Regions from separate parts of the Citrobacter portucalensis genome, predicted to be linked through region 1. Evidence: predicted binding sites of a transcription regulator. Region 1 holds the regulator's gene; each other region holds the start of a gene.

Evidence for each region. Region 1 encodes CRP, which controls carbon source genes, mostly activating them, when cyclic AMP is high. Its sites were predicted from a motif close to ATGTGANNNNNNTCACAT; they were not measured.
Region 2: the regulator CRP is predicted to act here: its motif matches at 1,738-1,755, upstream of LY264_RS07440 (YfcZ/YiiS family protein).
Region 3: the regulator CRP is predicted to act here: its motif matches at 2,000-2,017, upstream of epd (erythrose-4-phosphate dehydrogenase).
Region 4: the regulator CRP is predicted to act here: its motif matches at 1,920-1,937, upstream of deoC (deoxyribose-phosphate aldolase).

Annotation. Positions count from the first base shown of each region.
Region 1 covers NZ_CP092466.1:401,890-405,512, reverse strand. The annotation lists gene LY264_RS01870 (phosphoribulokinase) at 1-534, shown strand, start outside; gene LY264_RS01865 (OsmC family protein) at 628-1,035, opposite strand; gene crp (cAMP-activated global transcriptional regulator CRP) at 1,344-1,976, shown strand; gene LY264_RS01855 (YccS/YhfK family putative transporter) at 2,028-3,623, shown strand, end outside.
Region 2 covers NZ_CP092466.1:1,562,148-1,565,770, reverse strand. The annotation lists gene fadI (acetyl-CoA C-acyltransferase FadI) at 1-1,168, opposite strand, end outside; gene LY264_RS07440 (YfcZ/YiiS family protein) at 1,349-1,633, opposite strand; gene fadL (long-chain fatty acid transporter FadL) at 2,005-3,336, shown strand; gene mlaA (phospholipid-binding lipoprotein MlaA) at 3,396-3,623, opposite strand, start outside.
Region 3 covers NZ_CP092466.1:839,356-842,978, forward strand. The annotation lists gene tkt (transketolase) at 1-1,719, shown strand, start outside; gene epd (erythrose-4-phosphate dehydrogenase) at 2,211-3,239, shown strand; gene pgk (phosphoglycerate kinase) at 3,279-3,623, shown strand, end outside.
Region 4 covers NZ_CP092466.1:4,334,108-4,337,730, forward strand. The annotation lists gene deoA (thymidine phosphorylase) at 1-873, opposite strand, end outside; gene deoC (deoxyribose-phosphate aldolase) at 1,009-1,788, opposite strand; gene LY264_RS21000 (YjjI family glycine radical enzyme) at 2,050-3,600, shown strand; gene LY264_RS21005 (YjjW family glycine radical enzyme activase) at 3,572-3,623, shown strand, end outside.

The DNA of each region.
Region 1 (3,623 bases):
ACATTCACGCCCTGGCAGCCGCTGCCTGAACCGACGGATGTACTGTTCTACGAAGGGCTGCACGGCGGTGTTGTCACCCCGCAGCAAAACGTGGCCCGGCATGTCGATCTGCTGGTTGGCGTGGTACCTATCGTAAACCTGGAATGGATCCAGAAGCTGACCCGCGATACCAGCGAGCGTGGACATTCGCGTGAAGCGGTGATGGACTCGGTGGTGCGTTCAATGGACGATTACATCAATTACATCACGCCGCAGTTTTCCCGGACGCATATTAACTTCCAGCGCGTACCGACCGTCGATACCTCCAACCCCTTTGCCGCTAAGAGCATTCCATCACTGGATGAAAGCTTTGTCGTGATTCATTTTCGTAACCTGGAAGGGATCGACTTCCCGTGGTTACTGGCCATGTTGCAGGGATCATTCATTTCCCATATCAATACGTTAGTCGTACCTGGCGGCAAGATGGGTCTGGCGATGGAATTGATTATGCTGCCGCTGGTACAGCGACTGATGGAAGGTAAGAAGATAGAGTGATGTGGTCTTTTGCCGGATGGCGGCTGATGCCTTATCCGGCCTACGTGTTTATATCCTGTAGGCCTGATAAGTGAAACGCCATCAGGCATGACATCACGCAGCAGCAACCACTTCATAGGAATGGGTAATATTCACTGCCTTTTCCAGCATCAACGCCACGGAGCAGTATTTTTCCGCTGAAAGATCGACGGCGCGGGAGACTGACGCATCTTTCAGATCGTTACCCGTTACGATGAAATGCAGGTTGATGTGGGTAAACAGGCGCGGCGCTTCATCACGACGCTCTGAAGTCAGTTTCACTTCGCAGTTGGTCACATCCTGACGACCCTTTTGCAGGATCGATACCACATCAATTGCGCTACAACCGCCGGCAGCCATTAATACCATTTCCATCGGGCTCGGCGCTTTATCACCGGAGTTACCGTCCATCAAAATTTGGTGGCCAGAGGCGGACTCACCGAGGAAGGTTAACCCCTCAACCCACTTTACACGCGCTTGCATATTTCGTAACTCCAATGTTTCAATTTTCCTGACAGATTACGCGCACATAACAATTCTCGCAACGGAAGGCGACCTGCGTCATGCTGAAGCGAGACACCAGGAGACACACGGCGAAAGCTATGCTAAAACAGACGGGATGCTACAGTAATACATTGACGTACTGCATGTATGCAGAGGACATCACATTACAGGCTGCAGTATATTTTTGACAGCCCCTTTCCCAGGTAGCGGGAAGCATATTTTTGCAAACCCAGAGGCAGCGTCGTTTTCTGGCTCTGGAGACAGCTTATAACAGAGGATAACCGCGCATGGTGCTTGGCAAACCGCAAACAGACCCGACTCTCGAATGGTTCTTGTCTCATTGCCATATTCATAAGTACCCATCGAAGAGCACGCTGATTCACCAGGGTGAAAAAGCGGAAACGTTGTATTACATCGTTAAAGGCTCCGTGGCAGTGCTGATCAAAGATGAAGAAGGGAAAGAAATGATCCTTTCTTATCTGAATCAGGGCGATTTTATTGGTGAATTAGGCCTCTTCGAAGAAGGTCAGGAACGTAGCGCCTGGGTACGTGCCAAAACCGCATGTGAAGTCGCTGAAATTTCCTACAAAAAATTTCGCCAATTAATCCAGGTCAACCCGGATATTCTGATGCGCCTGTCTTCTCAGATGGCTCGTCGTCTGCAGGTCACGTCTGAAAAAGTGGGCAACCTTGCCTTCCTCGACGTAACCGGTCGTATCGCGCAGACTCTGCTGAATCTGGCGAAACAGCCTGATGCGATGACCCACCCGGACGGCATGCAGATTAAAATCACCCGTCAGGAAATCGGCCAGATCGTTGGCTGCTCCCGTGAGACCGTCGGTCGTATTCTGAAGATGCTGGAAGATCAGAACCTGATCTCCGCACACGGTAAGACCATCGTCGTCTACGGCACGCGTTAACCCCATCGAAGTGGCGCGTTACCCAGTAATGCGCCACTTTTGTTTACTCCGATGTGGCGAAGACTGATATACCACCCAGAGATCAACTACGCACTACGACAAACGCTGGTGCTATGTTTACCTGTGGCTGTTGGTCTGATCATCGGTCAGCTTCATTTGGGGCTTCTCTTTTCCCTCGTCCCTGCCTGCTGCAACATTGCCGGTCTTGATACCCCGCACAAGCGCTTTTTCAAACGCTTAGTCATTGGTGCATCGCTGTTTGCCGGGTGCAGCTTGATCATGCAGCTACTGCTTGCGCAAACTATACCGCTACCATTGATCCTCACCGGCCTGACGCTCATTCTTGGCGTAACCGCCGAGCTAAGCCCCTTGCATGCGCGATTACTGCCAGCCTCGCTTATCGCGGCGATTTTCACGCTCAGCCTGGCCGGGAATATGCCCGTCTGGGAGCCGCTGCTGATCTACGCGCTGGGCACGTTATGGTATGGCCTGTTCAACTGGTTCTGGTTCTGGATGTGGCGCGAGCAACCGCTCCGCGAATCGCTCAGCTTGCTGTACCGTGAATTAGCCGATTACTGTGAAGCCAAGTACAGCATGCTGACCCAGCATGCCGACCCAGAAAAAGCGCTGCCTCCCCTGCTGGTTCGCCAACAAAAGGCGGTGGATCTGATTACCCAGTGCTATCAGCAAATGCATATGCTGTCGGCACATCACAACAACGAATACAAACGCCTGCTGCGTGCCTTTCAGGAGGCGCTGGATTTACAGGAGCATATTTCCGTTAGCCTCCACCAGCCAGAAGAAGTGCAAAAACTGGTTGAGCGTAGCCACGCGGAGCAGGTAATTCGCTGGAACGCGCGAACCGTCGCCGAACGCCTTCGGGTACTGGCCGATGATATTTTGTATCACCGCTTGCCGACCCGTTTCTCGATGGAAAAGCAGATTGGCACGCTGGAGAAAATCGCCAGGCAGCATCCGGACAATCCGGTGGGGCAATTTTGCTACTGGCACTTCAGCCGTATTGCCCGCGTGCTACGGACCCAGCGCCCGCTGTATGCCCGTGACTTAATGGCTGACAAGCAGCGTCGGTTGCCACTGATCCCTGCCCTGAAAAACTACCTGTCGTTGAAATCCCCAGCGCTGCGCAATGCCGGACGCATCAGCGTTATGTTGAGTATCGCCAGCCTGATGGGCAGCGCTTTACACCTGCCAAAGCCTTACTGGATTTTGATGACAGTCCTGTTTGTTACGCAAAATGGCTACGGGGCGACCCGGGTGCGCATCTTACACCGTTCCGTAGGTACGCTCGTTGGACTGGTTATTGCCGGCGTCACATTGCACTTTCATATTCCCGAAGGTTTCACGCTGGCGGCCATGCTGCTGATCACCCTGGTGAGCTATCTGATCATCCGTAAAAACTACGGCTGGGCTACCGTCGGTTTTACGGTAACGGCGGTATACACCCTGCAACTACTGACGCTGAATGGGGAAGAGTTTATCGTGCCGCGGTTTGTCGATACGGTCATTGGCTGCTTAATCGCCTTTGGCGGCACGCTCTGGCTGTGGCCACAGTGGCAGAGCGGTCTGCTGCGTAAGAACGCCCACGATGCGTTAGAAGCCGACCAGGAGGCAATTCGTCTGATCCTC
Region 2 (3,623 bases), 1.2 Mb from region 1:
AGGCAATCGATCCACCCAGCACGTTAAATTTACTGTCATCAACTTCGCCAGTGGCATGTGCTCTGCCCAGCACGTCGCGGGCAAAACGTTCGCTACCCAGCAACTGAATATTCGCCAGCGTTTGAGCGGCAAAGGCTTCATGCATGTCGATCAGCGTTAAATCTGCCATCGTCAGACCCGCTCTCTCCAGGGCAAGCGGCGTTGACCACGCAGGTCCCAGCAGCATGTCCTGCCAGACATCGATGGCGGTAAAAGCAAAACTACGCAGGTATCCCAGCGGCACCAGCCCCAACTCTTTCGCACGCGACTCCGTCATCATGATCACGGCGGCTGCACCGTCCGTCAGCGGGGTACTGTTTGCTGCGGTGACAGTGCCGTGCTTGCGGTCAAACGCTGGACGTAGTTTGGCGTAATCGGCCAGCGTAGAGTTACCACGAATATTGTTATCTTCTGAAAAAGGATCTTTAAACGGTGGCGCGTAGGTAGTCATTACCTCATCTGCCAGCTTTCCTTCAGCCCACGCCTGAGCGGCACGCTGATGAGAGCGGTGCGCCAGAGCGTCCTGCTGTTCTCGGGTAATACCATAGGTTTTGGCCATTTGCTCAGCCGTATCCCCCATACGCAAACCGGTGGAATACTCAGCGACGGCTGGCGGCACAGGCATCAGATCACGTAATCGCAGTCGGGAAAAGAGTTTAAGGCGTTGACCGGTAGTCCGGGCCTTATTGACATCCACCAGCACCCGCGCCAGCTTTTTACTAACGCCAATAGGCAAGACTGACGAGGAGTCCGCACCACCCGCAATTCCCGCACGAATAGACCCCGCCATCAGGCTTTCCGCGACATTCGCCACTGCCTGAAAACTGGTCGCGCAGGCTCGGCTTACGCTATAGGCATCCGTATGCACATTCATGCCGGTTCCCAGCACGATTTCACGAGCAATATTTGGCGCTTCAGGCATTTGCACCACCTGACCAAAAACCAGTTGCTCAATCACATCAGCAGGTATTTCGCTGCGCGCCAGCAGCTCACCGACGACCATTTTTCCTAAATCAACGGCGGGAATGCCATGAAACGCGGTAGCCTGACGAGCAAATGGCGTACGCAATCCACTTACAATGGCAATACGGTCGCCCTGGCGGGTAACCAGCGGTAAAGCCTGACTCATAACACTCCCCTGTAAAAAAAATAAAATAAGTGGTCTGACCTGATCATAGTCTTAACCAATTTTTTACATTTAGCCAAGCGGAGAGAAAAGAAAGTGGGAGCTAAGACACAGTGAATAATCACTGACAGTTACGAAAAAGCCCTTGCTATCTGATAGCAAGGGCTTTTGCAGAGGGGGAGATTAACGCAGGCCCAGCTGGAAGATCAGCGTTTCAGCTTCACAGGCAAAAACAAAGTCGATATCCAGACGCACACCTTCTGACTCTTCAGTAAAGGTCGAGGTGATTTGGCAAGGCTCAGATTCCACGCCACGCGCCTTTTCGGTCAGAGCGGCCAGCGTTTCTTCCGCCTCTGCGCGATTCGCGAACACACGGCTGTAGGACGCGGTGCAATCGGAGTTGTCCATGATGGTGCCAACATCCATACAGCAGCAAACCGGGGTTTCATCAGCACTGCATTTACTCATTGTAGATTTCCTCTGTATTCGCACCTGAGGTGCCAGATAAACGATAGGGATATTTTACGCTCCCATTATTCGCCTCTCCAGTCGTTAATTGTATGAAATGCGATAAGTGACCGAAATCACACTTAAAAATGATCTAAAACAAAAATCGCCCAAACAGGTGAGTGCGCACCCCCGCAATTTTGCCAGCTGGATCGCGTTTCTCTGATCAAATTTGAAAATATTTATAAACATACTTGCAACATTCCAGCTGGTCCGACCTATACTCACGCCACTGGTCTGATTTCTAAGTCGTACCTCAGACCCTACACTTCGCGCTCCTGTTACGGCATGTAACATTGTTTGTATAAAAATAAATCTATGAGGTTATGGTCATGAGCCAGAAAACCCTGTTTACAAAGTCTGCTCTCGCAGTCGCAGTGGCAATTATCTCCACACAGGCCTGGTCTGCAGGCTTTCAGTTAAACGAATTTTCTTCCTCTGGCCTTGGCCGGGCATATTCGGGTGAAGGCGCAATTGCAGATGATGCAGGTAACGCCAGTCGTAACCCGGCATTGATTATGATGTTCGATCGCCCTACTTTTTCAGCAGGTGCAATTTTCGTTGACCCAGATGTAGATATTTCCGGTCGCTCGCGTATTGGCAATGACGCCAGCCAGGATAATATCGCCCCAACAGCCTGGATACCGAACGTGCATTTTGTTGCTCCGATTAACGATCAGTTTGGTTGGGGGGCCTCAGTCACCTCTAACTACGGCCTGGCTACGGAGTTTAACAATAATTACACAGCAGGCTCGATGGGCGGGAAAACCGATCTGGAAACGCTCAATCTAAACCTGAGCGGTGCTTATCGCCTGAACAATCATTTTAGCTTCGGTCTCGGTTTAAACGCCGTCTATGCAAAAGCGAAGCTTGAACGCTATGCTGGCGATTTACCACAGCAGATCGTTGCAGGCTCCGGGGGCAGAATTCCTCCATCACTGGCCGCGCAATATCCGGCAGATACACAGATTGCGCGCCTGAAAGGTGACGAGTGGGGCTTCGGTTGGAATGCTGGCCTTCTTTATGAAGTAGATAAAGATAACCGCTACGGTTTCACCTACCGTTCTGAAGTAAAAATTGACTTCAACGGTGATTACCGCAGCAATCTGCCATCAATGGACCGTATTCCTGCGCAGTTGCGTCCGGTGTTCGCGAGCCTGCCAGCAGGAACCAACGGCAGTACGATCGATGGTTCACTTGATCTGAACCTGCCAGAAATGTGGGAGTTTTCAGGCTATAACCGCGTTGCACCACAGTGGGCGGTTCACTACAGCATGGCTTATACCAGCTGGAGTCAGTTCCAGGAGCTGAAAGCAAAAGGCAACAACGGCCAAACCTTGTTCTATAAAGAAGAAGGCTTCAAAGACTCCTATCGCATCGCGCTCGGTACTACCTATTACTATGATGATACCTGGACGTTCCGTACCGGTATCGCCTTTGATGATAGCCCGGTTCCGGCAAACCGTCGTTCCATCTCTATTCCGGATCAGGACCGCTTCTGGCTGAGCGCGGGTACAACCTACGCCTTTAATAAGGATGCATCGTTGGATGTTGGCATCTCTTATATGCACGGTCAGAAAGTGAAATTCGAAGAAGGCCCATACTCCTTTGAATCTGAAGGGAAAGCCTGGTTGTACGGTATGAACTTGAACTACGCATTCTGATTTTCTTCAGACGTAAAAAAGGTGAGCTTTTTAGCTCACCTTTTTATTTGCCCAATTCCTTACTCAGAATCGATCTCTTTTAAATCGTCCTGAATATCTTTCGCGTTCGGGTTTTCTTCTGGTTTGAGTTTCCCGCCGTTCGCAATAAAGTCATGACGCTGGAAGTAAGCTTCACGCACCATGATGTAAGGATCGGAAGACTGACGCAGCAGACCATCAGAGTCGAGCAATTGCGCGCGAGTTTCAATCCCTTCAACCGTCCATTTGCCTATCGACAACGGCCAGGT
Region 3 (3,623 bases), 440 kb from region 1:
CAGCTGCACTCCAAAACTCCGGGTCACCCGGAAGTGGGTTACACCGCCGGTGTTGAAACCACTACAGGTCCTCTGGGTCAGGGTATTGCGAATGCAGTGGGTATGGCTATCGCTGAAAAAACGCTGGCGGCGCAGTTTAACCGTCCAGGTCACGACATCGTTGACCACTTCACCTATGCTTTCATGGGCGACGGCTGCATGATGGAAGGTATCTCTCACGAGGTATGTTCCCTGGCCGGTACGCTGAAGCTGGGTAAACTGGTTGCGTTCTACGATGACAACGGCATCTCTATCGATGGCCACGTTGAAGGCTGGTTCACCGATGACACCGCGAAGCGTTTTGAAGCTTACGGCTGGCATGTGGTCCGTGGCGTTGATGGCCACGATGCTGACGCCATTAAACGCGCAGTTGAAGAAGCACGCGCAGTAACCGACAAACCGTCCCTGCTGATGTGCAAAACCATCATCGGTTTCGGTTCTCCGAACAAAGCGGGTACTCACGACTCTCACGGTGCACCGCTGGGCGATGCAGAAATCGCACTGACCCGTGAACAGCTGGGCTGGAAATACGCGCCGTTCGAAATCCCGTCTGAAATCTACGCGCAGTGGGATGCGAAAGAAGCCGGTCAGGCAAAAGAAGCTGCATGGAACGAGAAGTTCGCTGCTTATGCGAAAGCCTTCCCGCAGGAAGCGGCTGAATTCACCCGTCGTATGAAGGGTGAAATGCCGTCTGACTTCGACGCAAAAGCGAACGAGTTCATTGCTAAGCTGCAGGCTAATCCGGCGAAAATCGCCAGCCGTAAAGCTTCTCAGAACGCGATTGAAGCCTTCGGTCCTTTGCTGCCTGAATTCCTCGGCGGCTCCGCTGACCTGGCACCGTCTAACCTGACGCTGTGGTCTGGTTCGAAAGCGATTAACGAAGATACTGCCGGTAACTACATCCATTACGGTGTGCGTGAATTCGGTATGACCGCTATCGCGAACGGTATCTCCCTGCACGGTGGTTTCCTGCCGTACACCTCCACCTTCCTGATGTTTGTGGAATATGCCCGTAACGCGGTGCGTATGGCTGCGCTGATGAAACAGCGTCAGGTCATGGTCTACACCCACGACTCCATCGGTCTGGGCGAAGACGGCCCGACTCACCAGCCGGTAGAGCAGGTTGCTTCTCTGCGAGTGACCCCGAACATGAGCACATGGCGTCCGTGTGACCAGGTTGAATCCGCCGTTGCGTGGAAATACGGTGTTGAGCGTCAGGACGGCCCGACCGCGCTGATCCTCTCCCGCCAGAACCTGGCACAGCAGGAGCGTACCGAAGAGCAACTGGCAAACATCGCTCGCGGTGGTTACGTGCTGAAAGACTGCGACGGTCAGCCGGAACTGATCTTCATCGCTACCGGTTCTGAAGTTGAGCTGGCTGTGGCTGCGTGGGACAAACTGACTGCCGAAGGCGTGAAGGCTCGCGTGGTTTCCATGCCGTCTACCGACGCGTTCGACAAGCAGGATGCCGCTTACCGTGAGTCTGTGCTGCCGAAAGCGGTTTCCGCTCGCGTTGCAGTGGAAGCAGGTATCGCTGACTACTGGTTCAAATACGTGGGCCTGAACGGCGCAATCGTCGGTATGACCACCTTTGGTGAGTCTGCTCCGGCAGAGCTGCTGTTTGAAGAGTTCGGCTTCACCGTAGACAACGTTGTCGCGAAAGCAAAAGAACTGCTGTAATTTCGATTACAGGTGAAAACGGGTCGCTCAGGCGGCCCGTTTTTTTTTGCTTTTCCGGAACGCGCCGCGCGTTGCGCAATCGCACGGCTCAGTCTGCTATCCAGACCGTCTGCGGCATCATTGAAGGGCTCCGGGACTCGGACCTCGCGCTGGTGATTAGATGCAGGTCAGGGGGCTTTCTGATTTAAATCAGGGTGTGTAACACGACAATGAAATAATTTTGCTACGGTTATTCGTCATTCTGGAATATGGAATAAATTTAGCGTTGAAGGGCGTTAAAATGTGACGCAAGTCAGATAACTGTGTTCTGTTGCTGGACAATCATTCCTTTTATTCCGCGTTTCGCTTATTCTAGCTGAAGCGTTTCAGTCGATTAAATGTTCGACAATTAACCAATTAGTCGCAGTTTGCGACAGGTAAGGTTTCCCTGAGCGATTTGCTGCATTACTCTGTCAGCCACATCGTTTCTGAGAAATCCTTGCAGGAGACCTATGACCGTACGCGTAGCGATTAATGGTTTCGGTCGCATCGGACGCAACGTGGTTCGTGCTTTGTATGAATCCGGGCGTCGGGCGGAAATCACCGTGGTGGCAATCAACGAACTTGCGGATGCTGCAGGCATGGCGCATTTGTTGAAATATGACACCAGCCATGGGCGTTTTGCCTGGGATGTTCGTCAGGAACGTGACCAGCTCATCGTTGGTGATGACGCGATCCGCATTTTGCATGAGCGAACGCTCGACGCGCTGCCATGGCGTGAACTGGGTGTCGACATCGTGCTGGATTGTACGGGGGTCTTCGGCAATCGCGAACACGGCGAGGCGCATATTGCCGCTGGTGCAAAAAAAGTGCTCTTTTCACATCCTGGTAGTCACGACATCGACGCAACCGTTGTGTATGGCGTTAATCAGGATCAGCTGCGCGCTGAGCACCGGATCGTTTCCAACGCTTCCTGCACCACGAATTGCATAATACCCGTCATTAAATTGCTGGATGATGCTTACGGCATTGAGTCTGGTACCGTCACCACGATCCACTCCGCGATGCACGATCAGCAGGTTATTGATGCTTATCATCCTGACCTGCGTCGCACGCGAGCGGCCAGCCAGTCGATTATTCCGGTTGATACCAAACTGGCGGCGGGCATCACGCGAATTTTTCCGCAGTTTAACGATCGTTTTGAAGCGATAGCGGTGCGTGTACCGACCATAAATGTGACGGCGATCGACTTAAGCGTGACGGTGAAAAAACCAGTAAAAGCCAGTGAAGTCAACCAGTTGCTGCAAAAAGCAGCACAAGGTGCATTTCATGGTATAGTTGACTATACGGAATTACCGTTGGTCTCTGTAGATTTTAACCACGACCCGCACAGTGCCATCGTTGATGGTACGCAAACGCGTGTGAGTGGCGCTCACCTGATCAAAACGCTGGTCTGGTGTGATAATGAATGGGGCTTTGCTAACCGTATGCTCGACACTACGTTAGCGATGGCTGCTATTGGTTTCAGGCTCGACGCTTGAGCGTCGACAAAACTTTATGAATCAACGAGAGGATTCACCATGTCTGTAATTAAGATGACCGATCTGGATCTGGCTGGTAAACGCGTTTTTATCCGTGCGGACCTGAACGTACCAGTTAAAGAAGGGAAAGTAACCAGCGATGCGCGTATCCGTGCTTCTTTGCCGACCATCGAACTGGCCCTGAAACAGGGTGCGAAAGTGATGGTAACTTCCCACCTGGGTCGTCCTACCGAAGGCGAGTACAACGAAGAATTCTCTCTGCTGCCGGTTGTTAACTACCTGAAAGACAAACTGTCTGCTCCGGTTCGCCTGGTAAAAGATTACCTGGACGGCGTTGAAGTCGCTGCCGGTGAACTGGTGGTTCTGGAAAACGTTCGCTTCAAC
Region 4 (3,623 bases), 1.2 Mb from region 1:
TTTCGCCAGATTGCCGGAGATCAGCATTTCCACGCACAGCGCCATGGTGACGTCTAACAGACGTGGATTGCGGTATTCACCAGTCAGGAACTGCACCGCTTCGCGAACTTCGACCGCGTTACCTGCGCTGGAGGCCAGCACCTGGTTCATATCGGTTAACAGCGCGGTGGTACGTACACCCGCACCGTTTGCCACACCGACAATCGCTTCAGCGAGAGCTTCAGAAAGCTCGTAGGTCGGCATAAAGGCGCCGCTGCCCACTTTCACATCCATCACCAGCGCATCCAGCCCTTCCGCCAGTTTTTTCGCCAGAATGGAACCAGTAATCAGCGGGATGGAATCCACCGTCGCGGTAATATCGCGGGTGGCATAAAAACGTTTATCCGCCGGTGCGAGCGAGCTGGTTTGCCCAATAATCGCCACACCCACGTCTTTAATAATTTCACGGAAACGCGCGTCGTCCGGGAAGATGTCAAATCCAGGAATCGCTTCCAGTTTATCGAGCGTACCGCCGGTATGCCCCAGGCCACGCCCGGAGATCATCGGAATGTAACCGCCGCACGCTGCGACCATCGGGCCTAACATCAGTGACGTTACGTCACCCACACCGCCGGTAGAGTGTTTATCCACAATCGGGCCGTTCAGCTGCAGGCTTTTCCAGTCCAGCACGGTTCCTGAATCACGCATTGCCATGGTCAGCGAAACTCGCTCAGGCATTGTCATATCGTGGAAGAAAATGGTCATCGCCAGGGCGGCGATTTGCCCTTCAGAGATGGTGTTGTCGCGAATACCATTGATAAAGAAACGAATTTCTTCATCGCTCAGCGCATGACCATCACGTTTTTTACGAATAATTTCTTGTGCGAGAAACACGGTAACCCCCAGGGGAAAAGAGTAGAAGGCCGTTGTAGGCCGGGTAAGCAACGCGCCACCCGGCAGTCGTCTTAATGCCGGATGGCGGCTACGCCTTATCCGGCCTACGTCGCTACAGCTCCGGCAATATAAGGCTTAGTAGCTGCTTGCGCTCTTGCCATCGCCGTGACCCAGCGCTTTCAGCAGGCTCGCCAGCAGGCTGGATGCGCCAAAACGGTAGTGACGAGAATCAGCCCAGTCAGCGCCAAACAGTTCATCGGCAATCGCCAGGAACTGCTGTGCATCTTCTGCAGTGCGAACGCCACCAGCCGGTTTGAAACCTACAGTTTTAGAAACACCCATGTCGCGGATCACTTCCATCATGATGCGTGCGCTTTCCGGCGTCGCATTGACCGGCACTTTACCGGTAGAAGTTTTGATGAAATCAGCACCGGCTTTGATGGAGATTTCAGACGCTTTTCGAATCAGTGCTTCTTCTTTCAGCTCACCGGTTTCGATGATGACTTTCAGCAGCACGTTTGCCGCCGCACACGCGTCTTTACAGGCTTTAACCAGATCGAAACCAATCTGCTCGTTACCGGCGATCAGCGCACGGTACGGGAACACCACGTCAACTTCATCTGCGCCGTAAGCAATCGCCGCGCGGGTTTCAGCCAGCGCAATCTCGATGTCGTCGTTGCCATGCGGGAAGTTGGTTACGGTTGCAATGCGGATGTCCGGCGTGCCCTGCTCTTTCAGGGTCTTACGCGCAATAGGGATGAAACGCGGATAGATACAGATTGCGGCAGTGTTGCCAACCGGGGTCTTCGCCTGATGACACAGCGCGATCACTTTTTCATTGGTGTCGTCATCATTCAGGGTAGTCAGGTCCATCAGTTTCAGTGCACGCAGGCTGCTTGCTGTTAAATCGGTCATAACATTCTCCAACGGCATCGCCGTATAAAATTTCACCTTGCGAGTTTGTTAGTATTCTAACATCCGCTCGCTATTACACTTCGATATACATCACAGTTAATGAAAACCACATACAGATTTGCATTACTATAATGAGATCTACTTCAAATAAATCACCTTTTCTAAAGGGATGCGGTGGCATCAGGCGCATCCGGATCAAAGGTTGCGGCGGCGTTGCTTTCTACAATGGCGTTACACCTTCGGGATAAAAAGGAATCAACGATGCCCACTTCAAGCGAACTCGCGCTGCAACAGCGTTGCCAACAAATCGTGACCAGCCCAGTGCTCAGCCCTGAGCAGAAACGCCACTTTCTGGCGCTGGAAGCTGAAAACGCGCTGCCTTACCCGCAACTGCCTGCACAGGCACGTCAGGCGCTGGATGATGGGGTAATCTGCGATATGTACGAAGGTCATGCCCCGTTCAAACCGCGCTATGTTTTACCCGATTACGCGCGTTTTCTGGCCAATGGCTCATCGTGGCTGGAGCTGGAAGGCGCCAGGGATCTTGATGACGCGTTATCCTTACTCACTATTCTTTACCACCATGTTCCGTCAGTGACGTCTATGCCGGTTTATCTCGGTCAGCTCGATGCCCTGCTGCAACCGTATGTTAGAATTCTAACACAAGACGAGATCGATATTCGAATAAAACGTTTCTGGCGTTATCTCGACAGAACCCTGCCAGACGCGTTTATGCATGCCAATATCGGCCCCGCCGATACACCAGTTACTCGTGCAATTTTACGCGCAGATGCAGAGTTAAAGCAGGTTTCGCCTAATCTAACATTCATTTATGACCCGCAAATCACACCTGACGATCTGCTGCTCAACGTGGCGCAAAATATCTGCGAGTGCAGTAAGCCGCATATTTCCAACGGCCCTGAAAATGATAAAATTTTCACAAAAGGTCAGTATGGCGTCGTCAGTTGTTACAACTCTTTGCCGCTCGCCGGGGGTGGAAGCACGCTGGTCAGGCTTAATCTGAAAGCCATCGCAGAGCGCAGCACCTCTGTCGATGACTTCTTTACGCGCACCCTACCGCACTACTGCCAGCAGCAAATCGCCATCATTGATTCACGATGTGAATTCCTCTATGAGAAATCACATTTCTTTGAGAATAGCTTCCTCGTGCAGGAAGGGTTGATTGATCCCGAACGTTTTGTGCCTATGTTCGGGATGTATGGTCTGGCGGAGGCGGTTAACCTGCTGTGCGATAAGGCGGGACAGAATGCGCGCTATGGGAAAGATGAGTTCGCCAATCAGCTCGGCTATCGTATTAGCGCCTACCTGGCTGAGTTTGTCGAAAACACCCCGGTGAAATATGGCTGGAAGCAGCGCGCGATGCTGCATGCACAGTCGGGCATCAGTTCTGACATCGGCACCACGCCAGGGGCACGCCTGCCTTACGGCGATGAGCCGGACCCGATCACCCATCTGCAAACCGTCGCGCCACATCACGCGTTTTATCACGCCGGGATCAGCGACATTCTCACTCTGGATGAAACCATCAAGCGTAATCCTCAGGCGCTGGTACAGTTGTGCCACGGGGCGTTTAAAGCCGGAATGCGCGAGTTTACCGCCAACGTGAGCGGCAACGATCTGGTTCGCGTTACGGGTTATATGGTGCGCCTGTCGGATCTGGAAAAGTATCGCGCCGAAGGGTCACGAACCAACACCACCTGGCTTGGCGAAGAAGCCGCGCGCAATACGCGCATTCTGGAACGACAACCTCGCGTGATTAGCCATGAACAGCAGATGCGCTTTAGTCAGTAGGCTGATTCCTTTCTCCTGCGTCG